DNA from 2 places in the Synechococcus sp. MIT S9507 genome. Region 2 is predicted to be linked to the other one. Evidence: predicted binding sites of a transcription regulator. Region 2 holds the regulator's gene; the other holds the start of a gene.
What was found. The regulator NtcA, encoded in region 2, controls nitrogen genes in cyanobacteria. The targets are predictions, from matches to a motif close to GTANCNNNNGNTAC.
Positions count from the first base shown of each region.

Region 1: a site for NtcA is predicted at 2,108-2,121, ahead of glnA (type I glutamate--ammonia ligase). Genes of this name have one in related genera too.

Region 1 covers NZ_CP138970.1:2,723,612-2,727,381, reverse strand. The annotation lists gene SIB83_RS14995 (nucleoside deaminase) at 1-211, shown strand, start outside; gene SIB83_RS14990 (pyridoxal-phosphate-dependent aminotransferase family protein) at 153-1,331, opposite strand; gene SIB83_RS14985 (allophycocyanin subunit beta) at 1,443-1,967, opposite strand; gene glnA (type I glutamate--ammonia ligase) at 2,180-3,601, shown strand; gene SIB83_RS14975 (hypothetical protein) at 3,693-3,770, opposite strand, start outside.
Region 2 covers NZ_CP138970.1:1,026,807-1,030,576, forward strand. The annotation lists gene dcd (dCTP deaminase) at 1-340, opposite strand, end outside; gene SIB83_RS05565 (cob(I)yrinic acid a,c-diamide adenosyltransferase) at 340-948, opposite strand; gene rph (ribonuclease PH) at 1,093-1,818, shown strand; gene ntcA (global nitrogen regulator NtcA) at 1,894-2,628, shown strand; gene SIB83_RS05580 (DUF3084 domain-containing protein) at 2,687-3,770, shown strand, end outside.

The DNA of each region.
Region 1 (3,770 bases), 1.2 Mb from region 2:
CGTTGGTCAGGTGATCTATGGGGCGCACGATCCCAAACGCGGTGGCCTGGGAAGCACGATTGACCTGTCGAAGCACCCCAGCGCACACCATCACATGCAGGTGAAGGGGGGCGTAATGGAGCTCGAAGCGTCAGCTCTGCTGGGGCGGTGGTTCAGGCAGCGACGGCTGCGTTCTGGCGGAAACGCGGCAGCTCCGTCTCAAAGAGATTGAGCAGACGGTCGACATTGTCAGGGGTGGAGTTGTAACCCATCAGGCCGATCCGCCAGATCTTGCCGGCGAGCACACCCAGACCCCCGCCGACTTCGATGCCATGGGTGTTGAGGAGATAGGTGGAGAAGGCCTTGCCATCCACATCCGCTGGAATGCGAACCGTGGTGAGAGTCGGCAAACGCAACTCCTCGGGCACATGCAATTCCAGGCCGAGCGACTCAAGGCCGGTCCAGAGAGCTTCCGCGTTGCTGCGATGGCGGGCCCAGGCGTTTTCAAGACCTTCCTCGGCAAGAAGACGCAGCGCTTCGCGCATCCCGAAGTTCATGTTCACAGGAGCTGTGTGGTGATAAACACGGTCACTGCCCCAGTACTGGTTCAGCAATGAGACATCCAAGTACCAGTTCGGAACCTTGTCTTTGCGGGCAGCCAGCTTGGCTTCAGCACGGGAACCCATTGTGAACGGACCGAGGCCTGGAGGGCAGCTGAGTCCTTTCTGGCTGCAGCTGTAGGCCAGATCCACCTTCCAGGCATCCAGGTACAGAGGCACTCCTCCCAGTGAGGTCACTGTGTCAAGCAGAAGCAGGCAGTCATGCTCGCGGCAGAGATCACCCACACCCTCCATCGGCTGGCAGATGCCGGTGGACGTTTCGGCATGAACCATCGCCAGGATCGTTGGCTTGTATTTCTTGATGCCTGACTCGATTTCATCAAGGGTGAAAGCCTCACCCCAGGGCTTCTCAATCACCTGAACGTTGGCTCGGTAACGCCCGGCCATATCCATCAGGCGATTGCCGAAGTACCCCTTCACCGCCACCAGAACAGTGTCTCCCGGTTCAACAGTGTTGGCGAGAGTGGCTTCCATTGCGGAGCTGCCCGTAGCGCTCATCGGCAGCGTCAGGCGGTTGTCGGTCTGCCAGGCGTACCGGAGCAGCTCCTGCACCTCGCCCATGAGTTCCACATAAAGCGGATCCAGATGACCGATCGGTGTGCGTGCGAGAGCCTGGAGAACCGTGGGATGCGCGTTGGAGGGGCCTGGACCCAGCAACAGACGATCGGGTGTGTCAATCGGACCGATGGAGGATCGATGGCACGGGTCAACCGAAAGGTGAGGGTGTGTCATCGGTGAAGCCCGTACCGAAAATTAATGGCGATCAGCTTACGCATCAATAGAGCAAAAATTGGACTTGCACGGACACTCCGACGCCGCTTGAAATGATTCGGAGATTTTCAATCAGCGCTGACGCACGTCGCTGGCGGACAGACCGGAGGCCATGTGCTCGAAAGGCTGGCGCACGATGACGCAGTGATCCTGACTTACGCCCTCGTTGAAAAGCCGTTCACAGAGAACGTCAGCCAGCAGCACCATGCTTCTGACGGTGGGGCCGGTTGGAACACCGAGGCTCTTGTACGTGTCATCCAGTCCATTCAGCACCCGCTCGTTGAGGATGGTGCTGTCTCCGGCGATCAGGGAATAGCTGGCGTAGCGAAGGAAATAATCCATGTCCCTGAGACAGGCAGCCAGTCGGCGTGTCGTGTAGGCGTTACCACCGGGGAGCAGAAGTTCTGGATCCGCTTGAAACAGTCTTTGACTGGCTTCACGAACCAGTTCAGAGGCTTCACGGTTGATGATCTCCACCGCCATGACACGAACCTCCGCCTCTTGGAGGTAGTTCTCGATGCGATCGATCGCTGAACGATCGAGGTAGCGACCCAGCTGGTCGTACTGACCGATCACTCCGGTGATGGCATCGCGCATGCAAGCCTTGTCCACTTTGGTTGGAAGGTAACACCGACAACGCGTTGAAACCGGCTCCAGCAAAGGCGATCACAGCAATCTGACAGAAACGGTTACCTAGAGGCTGCACAGGGGCCACAAAAGAGACGGAAGGCAAAAAGGTGCCCGTTGATACAAAACAGCTGCGGATCGATATCTACGGTCGACGCGATTTACGGGATTCACTCCCAGCCATGGCCAAAACCGCGCAGGACGTGCTTCGTCAGATCAAGGATGAAGGGATCGAGCTGATCGACCTCAAGTTCACGGACCTGCACGGCAAGTGGCAGCACCTCACTGTCTGCCAGGACCTCATTGAACCTGAATCCTTCACGGAGGGACTGGCTTTCGATGGTTCATCCATCCGCGGATGGAAGGCGATCAATGCCTCAGACATGGCCATGGTGCCCGATCCTGCAACGGCCTGGATCGACCCCTTTTACAGGCACAAAACCCTGAGCATGATCTGCTCGATTCAGGATCCCCGCACAGGCGACCCCTACGACCGCTGTCCCAGGGCTCTTGCTCAGAAGGCACTGGCTTACCTGGCTAGCACGGGGCTTGCCGACACGGCGTTTTTCGGCCCGGAACCGGAATTTTTCCTGTTCGATGATGTGCGGTACAACTCCGCGGAAGGAGGCTCGTTCTACAGCGTTGACACCATCGAAGCCGGCTGGAACACAGGCCGGATCGAGGAAGGCGGCAACCTTGCCTACAAGATTCAGGAGAAGGAAGGGTATTTCCCCGTCGCCCCGAACGACACCGCCCAGGACATCCGCTCGGAAATGCTGCTGATGATGGCGCAGCTGGGCATCCCCATCGAGAAACATCACCACGAGGTTGCTGGTGCCGGTCAGCACGAGCTGGGCATGAAATTTGCCGAACTGATTGAGGCCGCTGACAACGTGATGACGTACAAGTACATCGTGCGCAACGTTGCCAAGAAGTACGGCAAGACAGCCACCTTCATGCCGAAGCCGGTCTTCAATGACAACGGATCGGGCATGCACGTCCACCAGAGTCTTTGGAAATCCGGTCAGCCCCTCTTCTTTGGGGAAGGGACCTACGCGAACCTCTCTCAGACCGCTCGTTGGTACATCGGCGGCATCCTCAAGCATGCGCCGTCATTCCTGGCTTTCACCAACCCCACCACCAACAGTTACAAGCGACTGGTTCCAGGTTTCGAAGCACCGGTGAATCTGGTGTATTCCGAAGGAAACCGCTCCGCAGCCGTGCGTATTCCTCTCACCGGCCCGAGCCCTAAAGCGAAGCGGCTTGAATTCCGCTCAGGTGATGCACTGGCCAATCCCTACCTTGCCTTCAGCGCAATGATGATGGCCGGCATTGACGGCATCAAGAACCAGATCGACCCCGGCGATGGAGTGGACGTTGACCTGTTCGAACTGGCCGCGGATGAACTGAAGAAAATCGCCACCGTGCCGGCTTCCCTCAACGGAGCACTGGAGGCTCTCAACGCCGATCACCATTACCTGCTGGAAGGCGGTGTCTTCAGCAAGGACTTCATCGACAACTGGATCGACCTGAAATACGAGGAAGTGCAGCAGCTTCGTCAGCGTCCCCATCCCCACGAGTTCGTGATGTACTACGACGCCTGATTGTTCAGGAGTTCGATGCTCCAATGCTTTCAAAGGAGCTTCGGCTCCTTTTTTTGTGCCCCTGGTGCATCACCTCAAGGCCTGCGGCACTTCAGCCGTGCCTCAACTGAACCAGGGCACTGTCGTGCAGTTGCTTGGCATGCAGTCGCCGGCGAGCACAAACCTGTTG
Region 2 (3,770 bases):
TGATATTCGGCGGAACCTTCATCTTTTCCAGAGCCACACCGAGGCCATAGGAATGGGCGGGAAGGATGAAATAGTCACCATCTTCGTCATGGTGAAGCTCAGTGGGCTCAAGGTTGGCAGGATTGAACCGCTTGGGATTCATCACTGTTCCAGGAACATGCTTGAAAATCAGGAATTCCTTAGCTGACAAACGCAGGTCGTACCCGTACGAGGAGCAGCCGAAGCTGAGAACAGGTGAAAGTTTCTGCTCAGGATCCAGATGTCGGATCAAGCCTTTCTGAAAGGGTTCGAGCATGCCCGAGGCAGCCTGTTCAGTGATCCATCGGTCGTTCTTGAGCATCAGAACCCCCTTCGCAGTTCGGTCACTTGATCCGCAAGACCCATGAGAGATTCAGGGATTGACGGTCCTGTGATGATCACATCCATGGAACCAGGGCGTGCTTCCAGGCTGTCGCGCACCTCTTTCTCAACGAGATAACCGAGCGCAATGGCCAATCCGAGTTCATCGAGCACCAACTGATCGAGATCTCCGCAGGCCAGGTGGCGGCTGCAGAGCCGCCAGATCGCCTGCACGGCATCCACTGCCGCAGCGTCAGATGAGCCGACTGGATCCGACAGACATCCCATCACGGCGGGTCTTGTCCACACCATGCGATCACAGAGCGTGATCGCGGCATCAGGGCCCTGGGCGACGCCGCCTTTCAGGAACTGCATCACAGCGACACGACTGCCAAGCCCTGCGGAACGCATGGCCTGACTGAGCACTGTGCCGAAACTGCCTCGATAGGGGGCGGTGTGAACCTGCAACTGCCCTTCCGGGGCCACCAGATGCAGCGGATGCTGAGGCTGGAGTGAGGGCAGTGGGTGCAGGCCGGCACGATTCAGATCCCGATGATCAGCACCGCTCTGCCCACGGGATCGATGGCTGGGGCTCAGGCTTGCGGTCATCTGGGTCGCTTCCGTCGTGGCTGGAATCAAAACAACCCAGCGGAACTTGAATCTAGCGGCGAAAGCGCAAATCACAATCCCTTTGACACCATCCATGGTGTCTCCACTCCAACTGGCAGGCTCAGGATTCCGAGCCGTCTCCCCATGAGCGACACCCAGCGCAACGATGGTCGCCAGCCATCCGATCTCAGAGCTTTCTCGATTGACTGGGATCCCATGGGTTTCGCTCTGAGCTCAGTGATCGTGCGCACTGGACGCACCACCGTGCTCTGCAGCGTCTGCCAGGAAGTCGGCGTCCCACGCTGGAGAAGGGATCAGGGACTGGGGTGGCTGAGCGCCGAATATCGCCTGCTGCCCGGATCCACCCCAGATCGTCAACGCAGAGAACTGATGAAACTGTCAGGACGCACCCAGGAGATCCAGCGTCTGATCGGTCGCAGTCTTCGCGCCGCGATCGACATGAAGGCATTGGGAGAGAACACTCTGCTGATCGACTGCGATGTGATTCAGGCAGATGCAGGGACCAGAACAGCGGCCATCACCGGTGCATGGCTCGCCCTGAAGAAGGCCTGTGAAAGGCTGCTGGCGCAGGGCCGCATCAGCACCAATCCGGTCGTCAACCAGGTGGCGGCAGTCTCTGTAGGCCTGGTCGAGGGGAATCCTCTGCTTGATCTGGACTACAGCGAAGACAGTCGGGCCGATGTGGATCTCAATGTGGTGATGAACAACGCCGGTGATCTGCTGGAGCTGCAGGGGACTGCCGAGGGCGCACCATTCAGTCGCAGGCAGCTCAACAGCCTGCTGGACCTAGCCGAACCAGGGCTCCAGCAACTCATGGCTGCACAACTGAATGCACTGCATGGCGACTGAGCCGGGAGAACCGTGTTCGTTGCTACAGGGTGACCGCGCATCGCTCCTTAACTTCCCCGCATTGATGCGTTGGTCATGGCCGAAGTGATGCGCGGCTTCAGTCGGACCGCTCCCCAGCCTGGGCGATCCGCAGAGACAAGCCTGATCAATGCCCCCAACCCCGCCAGCCGCACCCTGCTGGAAGTGATCCGTGATCTGGAGGGTGCCAGCACCGAAATGGTGGAACGGAACAAAACGATCTTTTTCCCCGGTGACCCTGCCGAGCGCGTGTATCTGATCCGACGAGGCGCTGTGCGTCTATCGAGGGTGTACGAGTCGGGTGAGGAGATCACCGTTGCCCTGTTGAGAGAAAACAGCCTGTTCGGTGTTCTCTCACTGCTCACCGGACATCGATCCGATCGCTTTTATCACTCCGTGGCCTTCACCAGGGTGGAAATGGTGACGGCACCAGCCAGCTCCGTGCGCCAGGCGATCGAAGCGGACACCAGCGTGGGATTGCTATTGCTCCAGGGTCTCTCCAGCAGAATTCTTCAGACAGAAACCATGATTGAGACCCTCACACACCGGGACATGTCCTCCCGTCTGGTGAGTTTTCTGCTTGTTCTCTGCAGGGACTTCGGCATGCCTGGATCCCAGGGCATCACCATTGACCTGCGCCTGTCTCATCAGGCCATCGCTGAAGCGATCGGATCCACACGCGTGACCATCACACGCCTGCTCGGGGATCTACGCAATTCAGGCCTAGTCGAAATTGACCGCAAGAAGATCACCGTTCTTGATCCGATTGCACTGGCCAAGCGTTTCAGTTAACCCCTCGACAGGTGAAAATGGGCAGCATTCCGGCGGCCCGCCGCATGTTTGACCGACCGTGACCGGCTGGCTTCTGCTGCTGTCCCTGCTGATCCTCGGCGGGGTGCTCTCCACCCTTGGCGATCGACTCGGCTCAAGGGTCGGCAAAGCGCGACTGAGCCTGTTCGGTCTTCGCCCACGTCAAACCGCTGTGGTGATCACTGTGCTCACGGGGAGCCTGATCAGTGCCCTTTCGCTCGGGCTGATGCTTCTGGTGAGCCGCCAGCTGCGCGTTGGTCTGTTTGAACTCAATGATCTCGAAGCTCGTCTGCGCAGCAGCCGCTCTGATCTGAAGGGAAGCCGCAAAGCTCAGCGAAAGGCCCGTGAGCAACTCGAAGAAGCTCGTGCCGATGAAATCAAAGCCAGAAAAATTCTGGCTGATGCCCAGGCACGGGCCAGCAAGCTGCGCAGCACACTTCAACCCCTGCAGGAACAGACTCGGCGACTGGAGGCGGAACGGCGGAGACTCAGCCAGGACGTCCGCAACCGCGATGCTGAAATCCAGCGAACCGATGATGAACTGAACGCTGTACGCGAACGGATCAGCTCCGGTGAAGCGGAGCTTCAGTTGCTTGAGGAGAACCTGCTGGCGCTGCGTCGGGGAGATGTGGCCATCAGCAGTGGTCAGCCACTTGCCACTGTCACACTCAAGCTGGATCGTCCAGATCAAGCCCGGCAGGTGATTGACCAGGTGCTGAGGGAAGCCAATCTTCAGGCCTTTCAGAAGGTTCTGCCTGGACAATCGCCGGATCGCCAGATCATCCTCGTGCCGCGCCAGGACATTGAACGGTTGGAAAAAGCCATCCGCAAACCTGGCACCTGGGTGGTGCTGCTGCGCTCAGCGGCGAATGTGCTGCGAGGAGAGAGCGTGGTTTACGCCTTTCCGGATGTGCGGCCCAATGTGGCCATCACCGTCGCAGGGGAAACCCTTGCCAAGACAGCTCTTGCCAGCCAGGAGACCAAACCGGAAGAGGTGCGAAACCGGGTCAACCTGCTGCTGGCTTCCACGCTGGCGGAAGTACGCCGACGGGGATCTCTCAGCCAGGGGCTTCAGTTTGACGCCAACGCCGTCAACAGACTTGCTCAGCAGCTGACCGAGCGGC